DNA from 2 places in the Paenibacillus donghaensis genome. Region 1 is predicted to be linked to the other one. Evidence: predicted binding sites of a transcription regulator. Region 1 holds the regulator's gene; the other holds the start of a gene.

What was found. The regulator Rex, encoded in region 1, represses fermentation and respiration genes when NADH is low (regulators of the CRP and FNR family bind a similar motif). The targets are predictions, from matches to a motif close to TTGTGAAATATTTCACAA.
Region 2: a site for Rex is predicted at 2,063-2,080, ahead of pflB (formate C-acetyltransferase). Genes of this name have one in related genera too.

What each region holds. Positions count from the first base shown of each region.
Region 1 covers NZ_CP021780.1:4,316,888-4,329,620, forward strand. The annotation lists gene B9T62_RS19860 (AAA family ATPase) at 1-340, opposite strand, end outside; gene B9T62_RS19865 (hypothetical protein) at 333-875, opposite strand; gene B9T62_RS19870 (S66 family peptidase) at 1,149-2,162, shown strand; gene B9T62_RS19875 (cell wall elongation regulator TseB-like domain-containing protein) at 3,412-3,930, opposite strand; gene B9T62_RS19880 (amidohydrolase) at 3,971-5,281, opposite strand; gene B9T62_RS19885 (redox-sensing transcriptional repressor Rex) at 5,268-5,933, opposite strand; gene dinG (ATP-dependent DNA helicase DinG) at 5,992-8,853, opposite strand; gene B9T62_RS19895 (tetratricopeptide repeat protein) at 8,968-9,612, opposite strand; gene panD (aspartate 1-decarboxylase) at 9,726-10,109, opposite strand; gene panC (pantoate--beta-alanine ligase) at 10,102-10,992, opposite strand; gene panB (3-methyl-2-oxobutanoate hydroxymethyltransferase) at 10,992-11,864, opposite strand; gene B9T62_RS19915 (hypothetical protein) at 12,290-12,643, opposite strand.
Region 2 covers NZ_CP021780.1:4,655,543-4,668,275, reverse strand. The annotation lists gene adhE (bifunctional acetaldehyde-CoA/alcohol dehydrogenase) at 1-1,917, shown strand, start outside; gene pflB (formate C-acetyltransferase) at 2,176-4,437, shown strand; gene pflA (pyruvate formate-lyase-activating protein) at 4,645-5,382, shown strand; gene B9T62_RS21445 (extracellular solute-binding protein) at 5,712-7,118, shown strand; gene B9T62_RS21440 (carbohydrate ABC transporter permease) at 7,216-8,100, shown strand; gene B9T62_RS21435 (carbohydrate ABC transporter permease) at 8,100-8,930, shown strand; gene B9T62_RS21430 (cache domain-containing sensor histidine kinase) at 8,959-10,818, shown strand; gene B9T62_RS21425 (response regulator transcription factor) at 10,790-11,581, shown strand; gene B9T62_RS21420 (copper amine oxidase N-terminal domain-containing protein) at 12,010-12,733, shown strand, end outside.

The sequences.
Region 1 (12,733 bases):
CCGGAGGGCCTGTAAGCAGAATTCCCTTCAAGGGCCGGATACCGAACTTGCTGATCTCCTCATGCCGGATCAGGAAATCCAGCGCTTCACGCAGCTCCTGCTTGGCATGATCCTGGCCGCCGATTTCTTCAAAGGTCAGCTTGGAGGGACCGCTCTTCTTGCGTTTCTTGTCCGCTCCGGCGTTGACGGTCATTCCGCCGCGCAAGTGGGCGATGATCAACAGCGCACCGATCATTCCTCCAGCGATAATGATAGGAAAGATATTGATTCCGACAAAAGCCATAAAAATCAGCAGTACGGGCACAAACCCGGCAATGATTTCTTTACTCCACTTAGGCATTATTCCATACCCCCATCGTAGCCGGCTGCCGCGGCAAAATAATAACCTTGCTCTCTTCGCCGCTGCTAAGGCTTACGTATACATTTTTTTCATCAATTTCAGTGGTCGCAACTATATCGCTATACTCAGAGTATTGCTGTTTAAGCATATCCAGCTTGCTGGGGATCAGTGTATACTTGCGGCTCTCCATCGCTTCGGCCACCGAGAACATCGCTTTGTCCCAGTATTCATCCAGCAGAGCATTGGAGTGCTGCTCCACATCCAGCTTCAACGTCCGGCCTTCGATGACCGACTTGCCTTCAGCGGATACATACTGCATCAGCTCACGTAATTTAGTGCCAGGCTGCAAATCCAGTTTCAAAGTGACCTCACTGCGGTTAATAGATATTTGAGAATTCTTTACTCCCTGATATTGTGACACAATCTTCTGAAGCGGCTCCTGCAGGGCAAATTGCCGGTACAAGAACCATCCGCCGAACAACAGAGCAGCTGACAGTACAGACGTTAGCAGTATAGGTACAAGACGCAGTTTCAAGAAACGTCCTCCTCTCAAAAATGGGAAATCTATTATACTTCTAAAATTATATCAGCATGTCCAGTGCTTTTCCGAGACTGACATGCTCTTAAGCATGTCTAAGTACAAATAGTAGTATATCATATGCGTATATACGAAATCGAAAAAAGATGTGAATATATTTAAAATTTTCAGTTCTAATTTTTTCCTTATCTCTCCTTTTTGTACCTTAGCCGGCAATCTTGTTATACTAAGGAATGCTGTACTATTTTATCGGCTGAACCGGAGGCAATTATGATTAAATATCCGTATTTGGAACCAAACACAACCATCGGCGTAACCGCCCCTTCCTCCGGATTGAAGACAGAGCTTCATCCCTGGATGCATGCTGCAACCAGCCGTCTGAAGGCACAAGGCTACGTAGTGAACTGCGGTGAGACCGTATGGACCGAACAGAAGGCCAAATCGGCGCCTGCGCATATACGCGCAACGGAACTAAACGCCATGCTGACCGATGACAGCACCGGACTGATCTTCCCTCCCTGGGGCGGGGAGCTGCTGATTGAGACACTGGAGCATCTGAATCTGGAAGCCATCAAGCCGAAGTGGGTGCTGGGATACTCAGATATCAGCGTACTGCTGCTGGCGATCACCCTGCGGACGGGCATAGCCACGGCGCACGGCACCAATCTCGTCGATTTAAGAGGTGAGACTGATGATGAGACTACCGCGATGTGGCAGTCCATCTTAACTACCAAGACTGGAGAGTCGATTGTCCAGCACTCCTCTGCAGCGTATCAGAAGGAATGGCCGGAGACGCCCTCTCCTACGGTTTTTAAGCTGACAGAGCCTACCGCCTGGAGAAGTATGTCAGGCGCCCCTGTCCGCATGCAGGGACGGCTGCTGGGCGGCTGCATCGATGTGATCCGGCATTTGATTGGCACCCCTTTCGGGGATGTCCGGCGTTTCCGCGAACAATTCATCAGTAATGAACCCATTGTATGGTTTCTGGAGAATTGCGAGCTGAATACCGTCGACCTACGCAGATCACTGGTGCAGATGAAATTGGCAGGATGGTTTAAGCATTGCGCGGGTATTATGTTCGGCAGAAGCCCTGCCAACCGGCCTGTCGACGGCTATACTGCAGAGGATGTGTATGCAGATGTCGCTGCCGAGCTTCAGCTTCCGGTCATCTATGATATCGATTGCGGGCATGTGCCACCACAGCTTACTCTGATCAACGGTGCTTATGCCGAGATTGAAGTCGCGAACGGCAGCGGCACGGTCCGTCAGACGTTCCGCCCATAGCTGCGTTAACGACTGATACCGCAGGACTTTCGCTAACCCGGCAAACAAAAAGAGACATACAAACTACTGTTAGTTTGTATGTCTCTTTTATTGTATATTGAGTATTACATTCCTCAAAGGGAACCCGCTGCTTGTCTTTTAGGGCTGGTTGATCAGACTGTCACTTGCGTGCAATATGGGTTACTACTTAGGACCCAGCGAGTGTTTATAAGGTAGCCTTGGAAGGTTCGGAGCAAATAGATGCGAAAGTGGTTACTACTTAGGACCCCAGCCATTCCCAAGTAGGTTTGTGCCTTCGGAGTAGTACAACAGAGGTGGCTATGGGGAAAAACTACCGTTAATACCTGGCTCATGCTCGATTGTCGTGGCTTATAGGGAAAAGTGACCACTACATCGTCCATTTAGGGCTTTTCGGAGCGGATAGGATCTCATTAGTGGTAAAAATTCCCTATAAGCTCGCCAGAACGCCCAACCTTCGTCCAACTAGCGGTAGAATTTCCCTATCATTCCTCACTGGACCTAAGTAGTAACCGAAAGTGCAACTAAATTCGAGTAAATCAAGCGTCTTACGCTCAAATGCCCAAATTAGATGTATTATTGGTTACTACTTAGGCCCCCCTGGTGTTCCTTGTGTTACTCGTCCGAGCCTGTCCTACCACACCGCGCGACAAGGAGGCTAAGCATAACAAAGGAAGGCTGTCGCCGGTAACCAGCGCTTAACTTTCAGACTACTAACGGACTCAGGAGCCTCTATTTGCTGTAAAAAGGCTGTTTTGCAGGTCTAACGGACTCAGGAGCCCCTATTCAAGCCGAAACTCACTAGTTAAGGCCTGTTTTTCCGATATAGAGGCTATGCGGTCCGTTACATTCCAAACCAGCGCAGAAATGAGGAAATTGGAGCTATACGGTCCGTTAGGACGTAGGTTACCTGAAGTTCGGGTGGGGGAGGGTTTGGATTACGGTAGTGCGATCCCCTTACCTTCGCAAGTAAACCTTCTATATCCTCGCAGGGTCCTAAGTAGTTACTATTATTGCATCTATTTCCTCCAAAACGGAAAAAATCCGCCCATTAGATGCATATTCGCAACTAAATCTCCAAAACTGCTCAATAGGACTGCCAGCCAGCGATAAGTCCACTGACAAACTCAGTTATCGGCTCCAAAAGCAGCAATGCGGATATCACGATTCCCGCTGCAGAGGCTCTGGTTCTGCTCTTCATTATACAAATCTCCTCCAATAATAAAAATTACTATTGCTGTGGCAGATTATACCCCTCACCGATTTCGGTTCCGTCGGCGAAGCGGAAGAACTTGTAATGATAGATTCCTTCCTGCTGGTAGAACAGCTGCCACACATATTCTCCGTTAAACACGCCCGGCAGCAGCCGCTCCACCTTGATGCCGGGAAGCTGCGACTTGATGATAGCGCGGACCTGCTCCTCCGAGGTTCCCTTGCTGATCTCTTCGCCGTACACGGCGTTCTCGCCTTCCGCAGCTGTGCCTCCGGGCAGGAAGCGGACCCACACCATCAGCTCTTGTCCGGCAGCATTGTTCCCGGTCAGCACCCAATAGATTGCTTCTTCACCCCAGACGGATTTCTGCGCTTTGGATATTTCGGTTAGTCCGGCCTGGGTTCGGGCAATATCCTCGGCAATTTGCTGCTCGCCCCATTGAGATTTCATGATATAGGCATAGAACTGGATTAATCCCACTACCAGGAGCACAATCAGTACCGATCCCAGCAGGATCCATTTTCTCCTTTTCTTCAAGGTACAGCTCCCTTTCTTACAGCCTTATACGGCCTCTTAGTTATCGTTTCAGCAGACTCTCGAAGGTCTCCTGTGCCTTGCGGCGGATGGCTTCCTCATCTAATGTCAGGCAGGCGCCATGCTTCACGACCTGCTTGCCGTCCACCCAGACATGCTCCACGTCCCTGGCACTCGCGGAGTACACTGCATGCGAGAGCAGGTCACTGTGAGGCAGCAGATGCGGCTGATCGATATCCAGCGCAATGAAGTCGGCCTTCATTCCCACCGCAAGCCGGCCCACATCCTTCAGGAACAAAGAGGCTGCACCATATTCCGTCGCCATACGCAGCGCCTCCGGGGCCGGAACCGCCGTCGGATCGCCGCTGATGCCTTTATGAAGCAGCGCCGCCAGGCGCATCTCCTCGAACAGATCGAGGTTGTTGTTGCTTGCCGCACTGTCTGTGCCCAACGACACCTTGACGCCTGCCTGCTGCAGGTCGACCACCCGGGCGATTCCGCTCGCCAGCTTCAGGTTGCTGCCAGGATTATGGGACACGCCGACTTCATGGCGGGCCAGAATGGCGATCTCCTCGTCATTCAGATGAACGCCGTGCGCCACTAGTGAAGGGCGGGTGAAGAGGCCCAGCTTCTCCAGATGCTGCACAGGACGCAGACCGTATTCCGCGACATTCTGCTCGACCTCACGTTTCGTCTCCGACATATGCGTATGCATCGGCAGATCATAATCATGCGCCGCCTGCACAAACTTCATGATATAATCCGGCGGACAGGTATACGGCGCATGCGGAGAGAGCATCGTCGTAATCCGTCCGCCCGCCGCACCGTTCCAGTCACGGGCAAACTGCACCGCTCCAGCCAGCTTGCTGCTCTGCTCTTGCGGAGGGCAATGGCCCAGGACACCACGCGTCAGAACCGCGCGGATACCCGACAGCTCCGCCACTTCAGCTACGCGGTCCATATGGATATACATATCAAGGAAGGTTGTAGTCCCGCCTTTGAGCATCTCCAGAACGGACAGAGAAGTGCCCCAGTATATATCCTCGGCAGTAAATTTTGCTTCCATCGGCCACATTTTGTCCCTCAGCCATACCTGCAGGGCAAGATCGTCGCCATATCCGCGCAGCAGCGACATCGCCGCATGACCATGCGTATTGACCAGGCCTGGCAGAAACAACAGCCGGCTGCCATCCACAATAGTTGTTGTACCGGCTCCGGCTTCAGACCAAGGCTCATCTGTACCTATGTAAGTGATGGTGCCGTCTTCTATACTCATATATCCTTGCAGAACCGGTTTCTCCGCTCCCGGAATCAGAAATCGTCCGTTTCGGATGAGCGTCCTATTGCTGCTCATTGACCGGCACCTCTTCCGCATCTTCCTTTCCGTCATGCAGATAATAAGCCAGACTCTGCAGGTCCGTTGTGAAATCCGCGGCATGAATCCGCACGTTGGCCGGGGTTCTGAGGATTACCGGAGCGAAGTTAAGAATCGCTTCAATTCCGGCTCCGACCAGGATATCCGCCACATTCTGTGCTTCCGTATCCGGTACTGTAATAATTCCGATGCGGATACCCTGGGCGCGGATGGTACTATCCAGCTCTTCCATCGGCTGCACGGTCAGGGAGTTGATGTTCTGCCCGATCTTGGGCGTATAGGAATCGAACACCGCCGTAATCTTCATGGTATCCTTCAAATATGCATTGTAGTTGGACAAGGCGTGGCCCAGATTACCGGCCCCCACCAGCGCCACATTGATCTGCTGGTCCAGCTTGAGGATATGACGGATCTTCTCAATCAGGTAAGAGACATCATAGCCAATGCCTTTGCGGCCAAAATCGCCAAAATAAGCCAGATCCTTGCGGATCTGGGCCGGGTTGAGATCCAGCTTCTGTCCCAGCTCCTGGGACGAAACGGTAGCGATCTCGCGTTTCAGGAGATCGTTCAGGAAACGCAAGTATACAGGCAGTCTGCGGACCACCGCCTCTGATATTTTATCCGATTTCATGTGTTCTCCTCCTAAATTATATTGGGTACAACAGTTAAACGTTAGGAGTAGTGCGGCGTCAGCTGACGCCGCCTTCCTCCAGCCACTCGGCGATGCGGGGAACCATCTGATCTGTCCGCATATGCTCCATCTTCGGGCCGGGCAGTGAATATAAGAAATACTTGCCATAATAGGACTCAATGACTCTCGTATCATAAACAATGACAATGCCGCGGTCCTGTGCGGTCCGCACAAGTCTGCCGAAACCCTGCTTGAAGCGGATAACCGCCTGGGGAACGGACAGCTTCATAAACGGGTTCTTCTTCTGGGCCTGCAGCAGCTCCGCTTTGGCTTCAGCAAGCGGATGATTGGGCGGCTGGAAGGGCAACCTTACGATGGCCAGACAAGTCAGCGCCTCTCCGGGAATATCCACGCCTTCCCAGAAGCTGCTGGTGCCCAGCAGCACCGAAGCCGAGCTGTCCTGGAAACGGCGGATCAGCTTGCTGCGGCTGCCACCCTCCACGCCTTGCCCCAGTACACTGATCTCCTTGGAGGCCAGCGCCTCCTTCAGCGGATCATACACCTGACGCAGCATCCGGTAGGAGGTGAACAAGACCATCATCCGCCCTCTGGTAGCTTCTGCCGCTTCAGCCAGCGACTGTACCAGGGTATTCACGAAGCGCGCGTCTCCCACGCTGCCCTTGACGCTTGGGAAGTCACGCGGAATAACCAGCAAGGCCTGCTCGCGGTACTTAAACGGCGAAGGCAGCAGCACGGTCTTCAGGCGTCCTTCCTCTGCCGTCTCGTTCAGACCCAGATTATCGATCATGAACTGGAACGATTTGTCCACCGACAAGGTGGCAGAAGTCAGCACGATGCTCTTCTTCTTATCGAAGAACAGCTCCTTCAGCTGGGAGCTGACGTCTACAGGCACAGCGTACATCTGCAAGGATTTGCTGCGGTAGTTTCCGTTCGCTTCCAGCCAGTAGACGATGTTGTCATCGTTCAGCCCCATGAAGAAACGCACCTGCTCCCGGATTCCAGCCAGATCCTTGAACAACCCGCTGATATCCGTGACCAGCCCGTCGGCAGAGGACTGCCCCTCCTGCTCGCGCATGTCGCTGAGCATCTTGTCACCCTTGCGGATGATGTCACTGAGGGCAAGGTACATGCCGTTCTCCAGCTTCGTCAGCTCATCCCAGTCATTCGGTTTGCTGCCAGGCACCAGGCGAAGCACCAGCTGACCGGCTTCCCCTGCTCCCGCATCGCTGCGTTCAGGCAGCAGCGCAAACAGCTTCTCGCTCAGTGTATCCCAGCTCTCCTTAACGGTAAGCAGATCAGGATACAGTGTGTCTATCGTCAGGCTCCATTCCGAAGCCTGTTCTGAGCCGGAGGACTGCAGAATTTGGCGCAGCGCCGGAAGCTGGCCGTTCTTGCTATCTTTGTAGAGCCGCAAGAGGGTGTGCTGCACGGTGAAATGCTTCATATGCATGCCGAGATGTTTACCTGCCACGTCCTCCAGATGATGTGCCTCGTCTATAACCAGATGCTCATAGGCGGGAAGAAGCTGGTGCCCTGCTTTCACATCGGCAAACAGCTTGGAGTGATTAGTGACCACCACATCGGCAATGCCGGCCTCGTGTTTGGCCCGGTGATAATAACATTTGCGGAACCATGGGCAGGAACGGCCCTGGCAGGAATCCGTATCGCTGGCAACCGTCTCCCAGAAATCCCCGCCCCGGCCGCTGAGGTTAAGCTCCTCGTCGTCACCCGACTCGGTCTGGGTCAACCAGACCATCATCTGAGCCGCGATCAGCGCATCTTCTCTTGGACTGACGAAATCTCTTTTGTTTATTCTATGTTCAAACTTGCGAAGACACAAATAATGGCCTCTTCCCTTAAACACCGCAGCCTTGAACGGAAACGGGACCACCTGCGTCAACAGGGGGATATCCCGTTCGCGCAATTGATCCTGCAGATTGATGGTATGGGTGCTGACCATCACCTTCTCCCCGCTGCGCACGCTCTGATAGATGGCAGGCAGCAGATAGCCCAGCGACTTGCCGGTTCCGGTTCCTGCCTCGATCAGCATATGCTTGTCTTCCGCCAGGGCCGCCATCACCTCGGCAATCATGATATCCTGGGCTTCGCGGCTCTCATAATGCGGCAGGGTTTCCTTAAGAAGCCGGGTCACCTCTTCCATATATTCTGTGAAGGAGAGCTTCAGCAGCGGATTGGGGTCGCTCTCGGCTCTCGGTGGTGCAAGCTCCGCCCAGTCGCCAACAGCCAGCGCCAACTGACGGTAGAAGGTCAGTCCATTCTCGGGCTGGAAGGTCTCCATCTCCCGCTCATGCAGCAGTCCGTCGAAATACCAGCCCAGATCACTGTCCTGCCCGCTAAGCAGCTCGCTGATTCTCTGAATCGTCAGTAGGGGAAGCTCATACAGCTCCTCAATGCATTTCAGCAGGATCAGCGCAGTAGCCAGCGCGTCACTGTCCGCCTGGTGCGGACGCTCATGCTCCACGCCGAAGTTCGCGCTGACCGCGCCAAGCTGATAGGAGGTCAGGGAAGGGAAGCAAATCTTCAGGAAATCTATCGTATCTAAAATCCGCCCCTGAAACGGCAAATACCCGCAGCGGTCAAGCGCATTCTGTAAAAAATGAAAATCAAAGGCCACGTTGTGCCCTACAAGCACTACGTCATCCAGCAGCGGCACGAGCTCCATCATCATCTCGTCCAGCTCTGGCGCATCCTGCACATCGTTATCGGTTATACCTGTCAGACCCGTAATAAAAGAAGGAATCGGTGTTCCGGGCTTGACAAAGGAACCATACACCCGGGAGATGGTCCGGTCTTCTTCAATTATGGCCAGGCCAACCTGGATGATCTCACCCACGGATTGGGTGCCCGTTGTTTCGAAATCAAGCACGGCAAATTTCATTATAAGTTCTATTCCCTTTCACTTGAGGCTCTTTATCAGCATAACAGAAGTTGCGAAAAAAGGCGATGCACCCCGGTCTTCGCGGATGCATCGCTTAAGAGGAGAAACCTATGATTACAAAAGCTCAACCAACTGATTTCCAAATTGCAGCTTGCCTCCCCGCCTGCGGCACACCTCCAGATTGACTGGTGGCTCCGGCAGAGCGGGGTCATGCTGCAGGGAGAGATCAAATAGTTCCCTTGCTTCGCCAAAGCGCTCCTGAGTGGCTCTGATGCACCCCATGGCGTTATAGATCATCGCCTTCAGCTTGGCTTCCCGGATCAGGGCCAGCATATGGTCCAGATGCCTCCAAGCGCTCTCCCCTTCACCTTCCTGCAGATAAGCCATCGCCAGATACAGACGGGCAGCCAGACTATCCGGGTGCCGTGCAATCACTTCCTTAAACTGGTCAATACATTTACGGTACATTAGCAGCTTGTAGTAGCCCTGTCCACGGACAAAGGCATCCATTGACAGCTCTGCAGCCTCCAATGGCGGCTCCGGGCTGTCTTCAGGCTCCAGCGTGAAATCGGCCTGCTCCCGGAACTGGCTGAGCTTCTCGGCGAAGAGCAGCCATTCGTCCATCACGTTATCACTTAGCCGGTGCAGCATATTGTATTTGCATAAAAGCTCGTTTCGGCGGGCACCCTCCGCAGTAGGGTAATCAGTTACGATCTCACGAAGCACCTTATTCATTTCAGCAAACAAATGTTGAAACACGGGACCACCCCACCTCACTGAAGATGAAATCAGCTTAAGCTTGCCTGACTTCATTTTCTGCGAGAACGGGTACTTTCATCCCTGCCAATCAATACATGACTGAAGCGCACGAATTAGACAATCGTAGCATGGAGCTCATGATCGGCCAGCTTCACTGCGTGGTTATGCTCATCGACGAACACAACGGTTGGCTTATGAGCAGCCAGCTCCTCCGAGGACAGCATGGCATAAGAAATAATAATTACGGTGTCGCCCGGATGTACGAGCCTCGCTGCAGCACCGTTCAGGCAGATCACACCGCTTCCGCGCGGGCCAGGAATCACATAAGTTTCCAGACGGGAGCCGTTGTTATTGTCGACAATCTGGACCTTCTCATTCTCCAGCAGATCAGCTGCTTCCATCAGATTCTCATCTATGGTAATGCTGCCCACATAATTCAGATTCGCTTCGGTCACCGTCGCACGGTGGATCTTGGATTTCATCATATGTCTAAACAAGTGCAGCAGCCTCCTTCGGAATAAATACATTGTTGTCGATCAGGCGGGTTCTGCCGAACTTAACGGCAAGCGCCATAATAATCTCTCCGGGCACTGAAGCCAGAGTTTCGTTGTCTCCCAGGTTCTCCAGATCGGGAAAAGTTAATACTTCGGCATAATCAATCTCGGCAAGACGAGAGGTTGAAATCTCAGATACCAGCACCTGGCGCACTTCGGATGCGGTTCTCGCCCGGCCATCCAGAATGGCCTCGCGCGCAGCACGGAGCGAACGGGACAATACCAGCGCCTCTTCCCGCTGTTCTCCAGACAGATACACATTGCGCGAGCTAAGCGCAAGGCCATCGGCCTCACGGACAATCGGACAAGCGACAATTTCTACCGGCATGTTCAGGTCGGATACCATCCGGCGCAGCACAGCCACCTGCTGGGCATCCTTCAGTCCGAAGAACGCATAATCCGGCTGCACCATATGCAGCAGCTTGCTGACTACGGTAGTCACGCCGTCAAAATGTCCGGGACGCGAAGCCCCGCACAGCTGCGTAGTTAATGAAGCCACTGAAACTGTAGTACGGATCGCCTGCGGATACATTTCCTCTACAGTGGGAATAAACACGATATCTGCGCCTTCGCGCTCGGCAAGCTCCAGATCCCGCTGCTCATCGCGCGGATAGGAGGCGAAGTCTTCATTGGGACCAAACTGCAGCGGATTGACGAAAATGCTCATCACTACCGTGTTGCTCAGCTCTCCGGCCCGCCGCAGCAGGCTGGCATGTCCTTCATGCAAATAACCCATCGTTGGCACAAATCCAATGGGGCTGTGGCCCCCGCTCCGCATATATTCCAGCGCTTCGCGCAGCTGCTCTACAGTTCTGACCACTCTCATTATGATTTCGCTCCTTTGGTTACGGCAGCGCCGTATAGGGATTCCAGCACACTTTCATCGGCGCCGAATACATGGCTCTCCTCCGGAAAAGTACGCTGCTTGACCTCCTGCACATACTGGCTGATCCCCTCACGGATCAGGCTGCCTATATCGGCATAGGTTTTGACAAAACGTTTCTCCCGGTAATCCGCCGTGTAGCGCAGCAGGTCATGATAGACCAGCACCTGACCGTCGCAATAACGGCCTGCACCAATGCCAATGGTTGGGATCGAAAGCGCTTTGGAGATGGCCGCTGCCACCTCTTCGGTCACCAGCTCCAGCAAAATGGCAAAAGCCCCGGCCGCTTCCAGCGCCAGCGCCTCATCCATCAGCCGCTGGGCATCCTTGGCATCCTTGCCCTGGATGCGGTAGCCGCCGATCATGTTGACCGACTGCGGGGTAAGCCCGATATGGCCCATAACGGGAACTCCGGCCGCAGCCAGTGCAGATACGGTGGAGCAGATTTCCAGGCCGCCTTCCATCTTGACGGCGTGGGCCCCCCCTTCCTGCATCAGGCGGCGGACGCCGCGCAGGGTCTCGTCAATACTTCCGTGATAGGTCATAAACGGCATGTCCGCCAAAATAAACGTATGCTGTGCTGCCCGGGTGACGGAGCGGGTATGATACACCATGTCATCTATGGTTACCGGCAGGGTGCTGTCATAGCCCAGCACTACATTTCCCAGCGAATCGCCGACCAGAATCAGGTCGATTCCTGCTTCTTCGGCCAACCGGGCCGAAGGATAATCATAAGCGGTCAGCATGCTCAGCGGCACACCTTCCGTTTTCATTTTTTTCATTTTGACAATATTTAACGCCTGCTTGTTTGCCATTGCTCTCCATTCCCCTTTTCCCAGTTAAATACGCGTAAACGCGCAAACAAAAAAACCTCTTAGCATGTTCCGCTAAAAAGGTCCGAAGGGCAAAAAAGAGTCACTCGCGATCGTCCCTTCTGTCTCGGTCCTTACGGCTCAGAGCAGAATCCAACGTAACCGTCAAACGCAGTTATGATGGTGCATCCCAATAACAAATTCTTGATTATTCCATTTACAGCAAGAGTACAGCTCGACATTCGATACCGCCTCTGCCGCTAGTATACCAAAAAAAATGGAGAAATACACTAAAAAATCGATCCCTCCCAAACCCTCCCTTCCAAGGGAGGGTTTGGGAGGGCTGCACCCTCTGGACACCCGCAAGCTTGGCGAATGAGCCTGGCGGTACTGTGATTAGGTGGGTGGGGTGGAAAGATCGCTTATCCCTACGGGACCGCTTGAACGCCGCGGGGCTGGCCTGCTCTCCCTGACGGGATGCACGGCCGGGGGGGAAGTTCAAAGGCAGGCTGTTCCTTCGGAATGCGCAAGACTCTAAGAGCGAAAGCGGGCTGTTCCTTCGGAATGCGCAAGACCTTAAGGGCGAAAGCGGGCTGCTCCTTCGGAATGCGCAAGACCTTAAGGGCGAAAGCAGGCTGTTCCTTCGGAATGCGCAAGACCTTAAGGGCGAAAGCGGGCTGTTCCTTCGGAATGCGCAAGACCTTAAGGCCGAAAGCGGGCTGTTCCTTCGGAATGCGCAAGACCTTAAGGGCGAAAGCGGGCTGTTCCTCCGGAATGCGCAAGATCTAATCCACAACAAAAGAAAATCATTATTTGCTATACAACAAGAAAAAACGGTTTCGCCATCCTCTGCAAGAGGTGGCATCCGTTTT
Region 2 (12,733 bases), 340 kb from region 1:
GCTGATATTGACCAGGCGGTTACTGACCTTATTCTTTCGAAATCGTTCGACCACGGCATGATCTGCGCATCTGAGCAGGCCGTTATTATAGAAGAAGCAATTTTTGACCAAGTGAAGAAGAAGATGATTGCCAACGGCTGTTACTTCGTTAATAAAGAAGAAGCCGCCAAATTGACTTCCGGTGCAATGAACGTTGAGAAATGTGCGGTCAACCCGGCAATTGTTGGACAATCCGCTACTAAGATCGCTGAAATGTGCGGTATTCAGGTTCCTGCAGGCACCAAGATTCTCGTGGCCGAGCTGGAAGGCGTAGGCACCAAATATCCGCTGTCGGCTGAGAAGCTGAGCCCGGTTCTGGCTTGCTACAAGGTGAAGAATGCTGACCAAGGCATCGAACGCGCTGCTCAGGTTGTTGAATTCGGAGGCATGGGCCACAGCTCGGCGATCCATTCCAACAATGAAGAAGTCATCATGAAATTCTCGAACCGTCTGCAGACTGGACGTATTCTTGTGAACTCGCCTTCTACGCACGGCGCAATCGGCGATATTTACAACACTAATATCCCTTCACTGACACTGGGCTGTGGATCTTATGGACGCAACTCGGTATCGCAGAACGTTACCGCCATTAACTTGATCAATGTGAAAAGGGTGAACCGTCGTACCGTGAATATGCAATGGTTTAAAGTGCCGGATAAGATTTACTTCGAGAAGGATTCTACCCAATACCTGACCAAAATGCCTGATATTACACGCGTTGCTATTATCACAGACCCAGTGATGGTTAAGCTCGGATATGTGGAAAGAGTAGAACATTACCTGCGTCAACGTCAAACTCCGGTAGCCATTGAGGTCTTCTCGGAAGTTGAACCGGATCCATCGACTACTACAGTCGAAAAAGGTACAGCTATGATGAACAGATTCCAGCCGGACTGCATCATCGCACTGGGTGGCGGTTCCCCTATGGACGCAGCCAAAGGAATGTGGTTGTTCTATGAACACCCGGATGCTGACTTTAACGGTCTGAAACAGAAATTTATGGATATCCGCAAACGGGTATACAAATTCCCTAAACTGGGCAACAAAGCGAAATTCGTAGCGATTCCAACAACTTCGGGTACAGGTTCGGAAGTGACCTCATTCGCGGTTATCACAGACAAAACCGGTGAGAACCACGTGAAATATCCGCTGGCTGACTATGAGCTGACACCGGATGTTGCCATTATTGACCCAGTATTTGTATACAGCCTGCCTAAGACTGCTGTAGCTGATACAGGCATGGACGTATTGACTCATGCTATCGAAGCTTATGTATCTGTAATGGCAAGTGATTACACTGATGGTCTGGCCATCAAAGCGATTCAACTGGTGTTCCAATATCTTGAGAAATCCGCATTGCAAGCCGACAAGCTTGCCCGTGAGAAAATGCATAATGCATCGACACTGGCCGGTATGGCATTTGCCAACGCCTTCTTGGGAATTAACCACAGCTTGGCGCACAAATGGGGCGGACAGTATCACACCGCACATGGCCGTACCAATGCGATCCTGTTGCCGCACGTTATCCGTTACAATGCGAAGAAACCAACGAAATTCGCTTCGTTCCCGAAATACTCGCATTTCGTAGCTGACGAGCGTTATGCCGAAATCGCCCGCATTCTGGGGTTGCCTGCCCGCACAACGGAAGAAGGCGTAACAAGCCTGATCAATGCTATCCGTGAGATGAACAAGAAGCTTGGCATCGAAGAGTCGTTCCAGGAGCTTGGCTTCGACGCTAAGGACTTCGAATCACGCGTAGACTACTTGGCTGACCGTGCGTTTGAAGACCAATGCACCACTGCCAATCCTAAGCTTCCGCTGGTTACTGAGCTGGCTGATGTATACCGCAACGCGTTCTATGGCAACTTTGAAAACTAAATATCCGTTAAGCAGAGTACAATGAGGCTTACAAGCACATCAAGAGTGACAAATATCACCGAAAAGGTGATATTTGTCACAGTCTTTTTTCAGAAAACAAACTAAAATGTATATATAGACAACGGTCCCGGTTATGGAATAGTGATTGTGAATTTTATTACAACCATTTCATTTTCAGAGGGATCACGCGAGACACGGGATTAACCTTCAAGCCCGCGATCTCTACAAAAATATAAATATAAATGGAGGGATTTAGCAATGTCGGTGATTGAAAAAGATGTACAAGAGGTTAAGTCGGGATGGCGCGGATTCAATAAAGGTAAATGGGCAAGAAAAGTAAACGTAAATGATTTTATCGAAAAGAACATTTTGCCTTACCTGGGCAAAGAGGATTTCCTGGCCGGAGCTACTGAGAATACCAAGGAACTCTGGAAAATCGTATCTGAAATGACCAAGCAAGAAATTGCCAACGGCGGTGTGCTTGATGTGGATGTTAATACTGTATCCACTATTACTTCCCACCAACCAGGTTATATTGATAAAGACAAGGAACAAATTGTAGGTGTTCAAACTGATGCGCCTTTCAAACGTTCCATTCAGCCTTTCGGCGGCATCAAAATGATGATCGATGCTTGTAAAGCTTATGGCTTCGAGCTTCCGCAGGAAATTGTTGATCTGTTCACGAACATTCGCAAAACGCATAACCAAGGCGTATTTGATGCATATACCGATGATATGAGAGCAGCCCGCAGAGCGGGTATCATCACAGGTCTTCCTGATGCTTACGGCCGTGGCCGTATTATCGGCGACTACCGTCGTGTGGCTCTGTACGGAATTGATTTCCTGATCAAAGAAAAGAAACAGGATCTGAAGAATCTTGAAGTGGATTCGATGAATGAACCGGTTATCCGTCTTCGTGAAGAAGTTTCCGAGCAGATTCGCGCACTGAGCGAACTGAAGAAAATGGCTGAAATGCATGGTTTTGATATTTCCAAACCAGCCAACACAGCTAAAGAAGCTTTCCAATGGGTATACTTCGGTTACCTTGCAGCGATCAAAGAACAGAATGGTGCGGCCATGTCCCTTGGACGCGTATCTTCCTTCCTTGATATCTATGTAGAACGTGACGTTGCAGAAGGCACATTGACTGAAGAGCAAGCTCAGGAAATGGTTGACCATTTCGTTATGAAGCTGCGTATTGTTAAATTCCTGCGCACACCTGATTACAATGATCTGTTCAGTGGAGACCCAACTTGGGTTACAGAATCCATCGGTGGGATGTCCGTTAATGGCGAAACACGTGTAACCAAGAACAGCTTCCGCTTCCTGCACACTCTGTACAACCTGGGACCTGCACCAGAACCGAACCTGACAGTTCTGTGGTCCGAGAAATTGCCAGAAGGCTTCAAGAAATTCTGTGCCAAGGTTTCGATCGAAACCAGTGCCATTCAATATGAGAACGATGATCTGATGCGTCCAATCTACGGCGACGATTACGGTATTGCTTGCTGCGTATCCGCTATGCGTATCGGTAAACAAATGCAGTTCTTCGGAGCTCGCGCCAACCTGGCCAAAGCATTGCTGTATGCAATCAATGGTGGTGTGGATGAGAAGTCCGGCGTACAGGTAGGACCTGAACTGCCACGCATTACTTCCGAATACCTGGATTACGATGAAGTTATGCAACGTTTCAATCCAATGATGGATTGGCTTGCTAAGCTGTACATGAACACCTTGAACGTGATCCACTATATGCATGACAAATATTCTTACGAACGTATCGAAATGGCTCTGCATGACCGTGATATCCTGCGCACCATGGCTTGTGGTATCGCTGGTCTGTCGGTAGCAACCGACTCCCTGAGTGCCATTAAATACGCTAAGGTTAAACCGATCCGCAACGAACAAGGTATCGCAATTGATTTCGAAATCGAAGGTGAATTCCCTTGCTACGGTAACAATGACGACGCTGTTGATGATATTGCAGTAGATCTGGTTGAATCCTTCATGACCAAGATCCGCAAGAACCATGCTTACCGTGATGCTCTGCCAACACAGTCTGTATTGACAATCACTTCTAACGTAGTATACGGTAAGAAAACAGGTACTACACCTGATGGACGCAAGAAGGGCGAACCATTCGCACCTGGTGCGAACCCAATGCATGGTCGTGACAAGAAAGGTGCTTTGGCTTCCCTGAGCTCTGTAGCCAAATTGCCGTACGAAGACAGCTTGGATGGAATCTCCAACACCTTCTCCATCGTGCCTAAAGCACTGGGCAAAGAAGAAGAAGGACGTAAATCCAACCTGGTATCGATGCTGGATGGATATTTCAACAGCAAAGGTCATCACCTGAATGTTAACGTATTTGCCCGCGAACAATTGATGGATGCTATGGAGCACCCAGAGAACTACCCACAATTGACTATCCGCGTATCCGGCTATGCTGTTAACTTCATCAAGCTGACCCGTGAACAACAAATGGACGTCATTACCCGTACCTTCCATGGTGCAATGTAATTTCATTACTTGTCACCTTGAGTTAGATATACAGTGAAATACTGCAAGGAGATACCGCCCTTGTCTCAAGGGCGGTACTATCTTGTTAAAGAATACTTTAAATTTTAAGTTTAAAGCCCCGCGATTCTGCAGAACGACTGTTCCTGATACAGGCAGCTTTTAATGAAGCGAGGGCTTTAGTCAGTCGTGGAGAGAGGATGATATCAGATGGCTAATGGACGCATACACTCCTTGGAGACCTTTGGAACCGTTGACGGGCCTGGTATTCGCTTTGTATTGTTCATGCAGGGTTGCCTGCTCAAATGTCAATATTGCCACAATCCGGATACCTGGGAGCTTAATGAAGGCAAAGAAATGAGCCTGGAGGAAGTTCTCGCAGAGATCAAACCTTATTTGCACTATTACCGCAGCTCCGGAGGCGGACTAACGGTATCAGGTGGAGAGCCGACGCTGCAGGCACATTTCGTGAAGCAGCTGTTCACAGAAGTGAAGAAACGTTGGAATCTGCATACGACCCTGGACACCAACGGTTATAATGAAGGCGATAAGATCAATGATCTGTTGGATGTAACGGACCTGGTTATGCTGGACCTGAAGCATATTGATAATGAGGCACATATCAAGCTTACTGGCAAATCCAATGACCGCACTTTGAAGCTGGCGCGCTGGTTGTCAGATCACAACCGCAAGATGTGGATCCGCCACGTGTATGTTCCCGGCATTCATAACGGTGAAGAGGATCTGCTCAATCTCGGTCGTTTCATCGGCACCTTGAACGGTGTTGAGAAATTTGAAATCCTGCCTTATCACCAGATGGGGATTTACAAATGGGAAGTAATGGGCAAACCTTATGAACTGGAAGGTGTTCCATCGCCATCCGAAGAAGAGGTTCAGCGTGCTTACCGGCTGATTGAAGAAGGCCGTCAACAGACTGCACTCGTATAATTTATCATTTATTGAAGTACAGGCCATCCGCATGCGGGTGGCTTTTTTGTTGTATTGGTGGATGGTGAATGAATGTTATAAATACTGACCTATCGAACGGATGATTAAAGTAAATGAAGAATATTTTTAGCGTATTATTAGTAATTAGAGGATGTCTATGAATAAATATGTTAGTTAATATATCTTGCTGAGGTAGATAATGCTACTGAATTCGCTTACATAAGACGATTTTATCCCTATTGTGGATGAATCTTAACCTTACGATAACAAATGTGGTTTCCTATAATAAGAAGTGTAAAGGAAATCAGAAATAGGGAGGGTCATTACCAATGAAAAAAAGTTTAACCCTGTTATTGTCCCTGATGGTTGTTAGTTCATCGCTGTTGGCGGGTTGCGGAGGAAACAACAATGCAGCAAACAATCAGGAAGCCAGTCCGCCGGCAACAGACACAGCGGCAGCCACCAATGCAGTGAGTACCGAGGACCCCGTTAGCAGCGAACCTTTCGAGATGACCATCCGTCACACGCAGGTAGGTGCTGATAAGCAGAAACGTCTGGCAATCCTCGAAGATGTGGTGGGCAAAGTGCAGACGGAAGTGCCTGGGTTAACCTTTAAGCTGGATGGGGTCGATTCTGATGTCAACCGCAAAGAGAAGCTGCGCGGGGAGATGGCTGCCGGCAACCCTCCGGAAATCTTCGACCTGTTCGGCAGTCCGGATTCCAAAATCTATGCCAAGGAGAGCAAACTGCTGGATCTGACTCCGATTCTGGAAGAACTGGGCATCAAGGATAAATTCTCGAACCTCGATCCGTTTACTTATGAAGGTAAAATCTACGGCCTGCCGATCGGCGGCTCCGGTGAAGGGTTCTTCTATAACAAGGAATATTACACCGGCAAAGGCTGGGTGGCTCCGACTACCTTCGCAGAGCTGGAACAGCAGCTGGCGGATATTAAAGCAGACGGCAAGGTGCCGCTGGCAGGTGCTTCCAAGGCCGGCTGGGTGCCGCTGATGCTGGCGAATCACCTCTGGTCCCGTTACGCTGGTCCTGAAGTCACAGCCAAGTTCGCTACCGGGGAAGCGAAATGGAATGATCCGGAGATGATTAAGGGATTCGCCAAATACAAGGAATGGATTGATAAGGGCTATTTCAAAAAAGGCGAGCTTGGTTTCGAATACGCCGAATATACTACCCAGTTTACGAGCGGCGAAGCCATCCTGATGTATGACGGCACCTGGAAGTCCTCTGTATTCAAGGCGGGGCAATCCGGTGAAGGTTTGATCGGCAAGGTAGGGTTCTTCAATATTCCGGCTGTCGAAGGCGGAGTGGGTGATCAAACGGCCTTGATGCGTGATGTGAACAATGGTTATGGCTTCTCTGCTTCGGCAGGTGAAGATCCACGTCAGCTGGCAGCCGTGACCTCTTTTATCAAAAATATGTACAACGAGGAGATGCAACTGCGCGGACTGGTTGAGGACGGTGTGCTGCCTGCGATGAAGATCGATCAGAATGTGCTGAATGAGAATATTACGGATGATCTGATGAGCGAGATTGTAGCGGTGCTGAATAGCTCCCAATCCTCTTTCCCGGCCTTCGACTCGCTGGTGCAGGCGGATGTTACGACCGAAATCAGTAATATTCAGATTCAGAAGCTGATCGGCGGCCAGACGACTCCCGAGAAGATGAGCGAAGCTCTGCAACAGGTACAAGAAGAAGCAAACGCAGCTGTGGAATAAGGATCGGTCAACGGAAATGTACCTTGGGTAGCGGTTCCAGGGTACATTTTTACCATTATCCTTCGTCTCCCTGAAGCCAAAGCCACCGGAGGTAGCTATGAATAAAGCCTTAAAAAATCCCTTTGTGTTCACCCTGTTTGTATTTCCCGGACTGGTGCTGTTCCTCATGTTCTTCATTTATCCGATCTTCAGCTCCATCTATTACAGCTTCACCAGCTGGAATGGAGTATCTGACACAGTAAAATACGCCGGAGTCCGCAATTTCAGCAAAGCGCTAACAGATGAGCGTTTCTGGGTTTCAGTGAAGAACAACGGCTGGTTTATTCTTTTTAGCGTATTTGTACAGGTGCCGTTGATTGTGCTGTTCTCCCTGCTGATCTCTAATGTCAAAAAGCTGAAGGGGCTCTACAAGACTGCGGTGTTTATGCCCTCCATTATGTCTACTGCAGTCATCGGCATCCTGTGGGGGTTCATCTATGAGCCGAATATCGGGCTGTTTAACAAGTTGATCGGACTGCTGGGCATCGAGCCGGTCTACTGGCTGTCGGATGAACGATTTGCGATGCTGTCGATTCTGATTACCAATGCCTGGCAATGGACCGGATTCTACATTGTCATGGTGCTGGCGGCGATTCTGTCGATCCCGGGAGAACTGGATGAGGCTGCAGCCATCGACGGCGCTACGGGCATCCAGCGGGCCACACGCATTACACTGCCGCTCATTGTGCCGATTATCTCTGTGGTAATCATGCTGTCGATAGCAGGGGCGATGAAGGCCGCGGATATTGTCATTGTTATGACCAAAGGCGGTCCGGCCGGTTCAACCGAGGTTATGGCTACCTATATGATTAAATATGCGATTACCAACTTCAAATACGGCTATGGCAATACGATCGCCGTGCTGATCTTTGTGTTCACCCTGGTGGTTACAGCGCTGTATCAGCTGCTGGTTGCCCGGCGTACGGAAAGGATTGAATACTGATGCCACGCACCCTGAGAAAAAGCCTGCCGCATGTCGCGCTGCTGTCCTATCTGCTGGTGATTCTGTTCCCGTTCCTGTTTGTGCTGTTCTCCTCAGTCAAAAAAGACAATAATGCCATCGCGCTGAACCCTTTTGGCATTCCGCGGGAATTCGCCTTCAACAACTATGTGGAAGCTTGGGTTAATGCGAAGATCAGCAACTACTTTTTCAACAGCTTGTATATTTCTGTGCTGGCTTCCGTAGTCTCTATTCTGCTGGCCTCCATGTTTGCTTTTGCAGTCACCCGGATGCGCCAGGGGAAGTGGAATACGATCTTGTATGGCCTGATTCTGATTGGGATGCTGATCCCCAACAATGCGCTGATGCTGCCGATATATACGATTGTCCGTAAGCTGGGCATCCTCAATACCCATCTGGCACTGATTATCCCTTACATTGCCAATGCGATTCCGTTTACGATCATTATATTGGCCGCTTTCATGCGTACGCTGCCCAGCGAGATTGAAGAGGCAGCCGTAATGGATGGCTTGAAGGCACCAGGTATCTTTGCTAAGATTATTGTACCTTTGACTGTTCCGGCGATGGTTACAGTATTCATCATAAATTTCCTGGGAAATTGGAATGAATTCCTGCTGGCCAATTATTTTCTGTCCAATGATGAGCTGCGAACCCTTCCGGTGGGGATGGTCCAATTCCGTGATCAATACCAGATGAACTATGCACAAATGTCGGCAGGGATCGTCTTCAGTGTGGTTCCCGTTATTGTCATCTATGCGATTCTGCAGGAGAAGATCATTGAAGGGGTAACCGCAGGCGGCGTGAAGGGATAATTCTATTCGTAGTCAGGAGCATGGGCCGATGAATTTGCGCTATAAATTATTTACGGCATTTCTGGGCCTGATCATCATTCCCCTGTTTATTCTTGGCATGATTATGTTCTTCGTCACGTATCATTCCATTGAGAAGAAATACAGCCAGCAGTCTGAATATTCGCTGAAAGCAATCAGCTACAGCATCTCCAATGTACTCAAGGATATGGACAATGTGACAGACAACGGGATTGCAACCTCGGTGTTTCATATGGCGCTTAGTGCGGATGATCCCTCCAAGCAGGATTTGACCGATGCCGAGCAGCTCAGCCTGAATGCCAGCCAGCGCAACTTCCGCAGTCTGCTCTATAACCACCCCTCGATCAGCTATGCGTTTCTGTATAATTTTAATGGCAAAGGCAGCTCGGAGATTGTGTCGGTGTTCAATAAAGAGAATTTCCGTACGCTGCCCTACGATAAATTTAAGCAAAGTGACCTGTACAAGCAAGTGATGGAGCTGAACGGCGTACCCAAATGGGTGGCTCCACATGAATATCCCGAGCTGACGGGAACCGAACCGGTATTTACGCAAATCCGGCTGGTGAAGGAGCTGAGCTTCTTTCAGAACATCGGCATTCTGGTCGTCCAGATCAAGAATTGGGAGTTCGAATCCATCTTCCGCAATCTGAAGATCGGTGACAGCAACCAGGATGTATCCTTCATGCTCGTCAACGATGACGGCATGATTATGTTTGACCCGGACAGCAAGCTGGATGGGCAGCACTTCAGTTCTTTTACCTCACGAGAGGTCAACTTTAAGCCGGGGTTCCAGAGCTTCCGCACAGAATTTAACGGTGACAAAAGCATTCTGTCAGTTTATCACCTGAAGAATTACCCCTGGAGCCTGATTTCTGTGACCTCATGGGGCACGTTGTCCCGGGAAGTGACTGTGTTTGCCCGCTGGTTTGTGGTGGTAATCCTGCTGTGTCTGGCTGCGGCTGTAGTCTTCAATCTGTTTTTTATGAACCGGATTGCCGGAGGGATTGCTGTCATTGTGCGGTTCATGCGCCGGGTGGAGGATGGTGATCTCACCACACGCGTGGAAGAGAAGGGCACGGACGAGCTGACGCTGCTGGCCAAGGGGTTCAATGATCTGATGGACAAAATCAACGTGCTGTTTCACCGCGTCCAGCTGGAACAACGTCGCAAGAACCAGGCGGAAATGCGGGTGCTGCAGGCCCAGATCAAACCGCATTTTCTGTTCAATACGCTCGAATCGATCAACGTGCTCGCTGTGCAGAACGAAGGCCGCAAGGTCAGCAAGATGGTCTACCGGCTGGCGGGCATTCTGCGGATCAGCATTCAGGACCGGGATGAGATCACGCTGGAAGAGGAGATTACCCACCTGAGGAATTATCTCGATATCCAGAAGTTCCGGTTCGAGGACCTGTTCGATTATGAGATTGATATCCCTGAGCAGCTGATGAGCTGCGGAGTAATGAAGCTTACGCTCCAGCCGCTGGTGGAGAACAGCATTCAGCATGGCTTCGAAGGCATAGGCTACAAGGGCCGGATTCTTATCCGTGGCTGGGAGGAGCGGGGCAACCTGATCCTGCGGATTGAGGATAACGGAATTGGAATGACGGGCGAGCAATTGGTTGTGTTCCAATACATGGTCAATGATCCGGTGGATGAGCAGAGCGGCAATGAGCGGGACAGCCGGGAGCACCCGGAACGCCGCGGACTCGGCATCCGCAGTGTGGCGGACCGGATCCGCATCGAATACGGCGAACGGTACGGCATCTTTATCTGTGCAAGCCCAGGCGAGGGAACCACGATTCAATGCGTCATGCCTAAATACGAGCAGGGGGAAGATCATTATGCTAAAGGTATTATTAGTGGACGATGAAGCCCCGATTCTGAACAATCTAAACCGGGTGCTGCCTTGGGAGGAGATGGGGATGACCGTGGCAGGCATGGCGCGCAGCGGCATGGAGGCCTTGCGTATCGCGGAGGAGCAGCGGCCTGATCTGGTGTTGTGTGATATCCGCATGCCGGTGATGGACGGATTGACTTTCATCAGCAAGCTGCGGGAGATGGGGCTAGAGAGCGAGGTGCTGCTTCTCAGCGGCTACCAGGAGTTCGACTACGCGCAGGAAGCGATCCGGCTGGGCGTGAAGGAATATATCTGCAAGCCGATCCACTACGAGGACCTGGGACGGAAAGTGCGGGAGATCGGCGTCAAGATTCTCAGCAGACAATTCAAAGACAAGTTATACAACAGCATTCCGTTGTTCCAGGAGACGCCTGCTGCCGAGACCGGTTCTGCCAAAAAAACACCGGACCAGCTGATGAGCCTGGCTGTGCAGTATATAACGGAGCGGCTGAATACGGATATTGGCATTGAAGAGGTAGCCAGCCGGATCGGTATCAGCAGCAGCTATTTCTGCCTGCTGTTCAAGAACCGCTTCGCGATGACCTTCGTGGAATATGTGACTCTGCAGCGGATCGAAGCGGCCAAGTTCATGCTGGAGAGCACAGGCAAGAGCATTGCTGTGATCGGTGCCGGGATCGGCTATCAGGAACGGCGCTATTTCACCAAGGTGTTCCAGAAGCAGACGGGAATGTCGCCGAAGGAATACCGCGACCGCCACCGGAAGGCTGAAGTGTAAAAAGTGCCTAAAAAACGGTTATCCTCATCATCTGAGGATAGCCGTTTTTATGAAGTAGCAGAGATAAGCGAGAGGGGGAAAGCGACAGTCCGTTCTCTACCGAACCTGCGAGCGGATATATAGGTGGACGCTGTAAAAGCAAATAATAAATAAAAAAGTCATTTTTATTATGAAAAAAAGGGAGAATAGATCTTTAGTGCCACCGGTTTTGTAAAATCAAGGGTTTCAAATCCTAATCTTTATTTGCTGAAAATGAAACTTTTTGTTTAACCTCGCGTCTAATACTATGTTTTGTAAAGAGAACGTGGCAAAAACCATGCTGCCGCCCTTTCAAGGGCGGCAGCATGGTTTTTGCGGGAATAGAGGAAGGATAACCTACCTAAGTATATCTTCCTGTATTTACAAATAGGAGTAGAAGGAGTCATATCATGGATTTTAAAAAGTTAACGCTAGTTGCAGTATTGGCCATTTCCCAGGCCGCATCCGCAGTACCCGCATTTGCAGAAACGGTTACCAGCACCCAGGTGCCTGCCGTGCAAAATGTGGTGCAGCCCACCCCGACCCCGGTGGCTGATCAACCGATCACAACAACGGAAGTGCTTCCTAGCGCAGTGCCTGGAGAGGTTGTGCCAACGGAAACAGCGTTGCCGGAAGCCACACCTCTTCCGACTGAACCTCCGGCCAACCTGCTTCCTGAGCAGTTGATGCCGCTTCCATCCACAACACCGGCTCCCTCTGCCCTTCCACCGATTTCGGCGGCCGGAGCAAACCAGCTGGTGCTGATGATGAACAGCAACAAGATGTTTTTCAATGGAGTACCCTATCTGGCGAACCAGCCTATGGCAGTCAAGAATGGCGTATCCTACGTCTCCATCCGTGCAATGGTCGAGCGGGTAGGTGTCAAATATACGTATGAAGCCAAAACCAAAGAGGTTGTTGTTACCAGCGGCAGCAATGTGATGCGCTTCAAGACCAACAGCAAGGTATATACGGTCAACGGCACTAAGGTAACCATGAAAGGTCCAGCTTACCAATATAAAGGCACCTTCATGATTCCTCTGACTTCCATTACTTATGCACTCAAAATTAATTATACCGTGGACAACATTCAGAAACGGGTCATCCTTGACCTGGGCATCAAAAATAAACCAA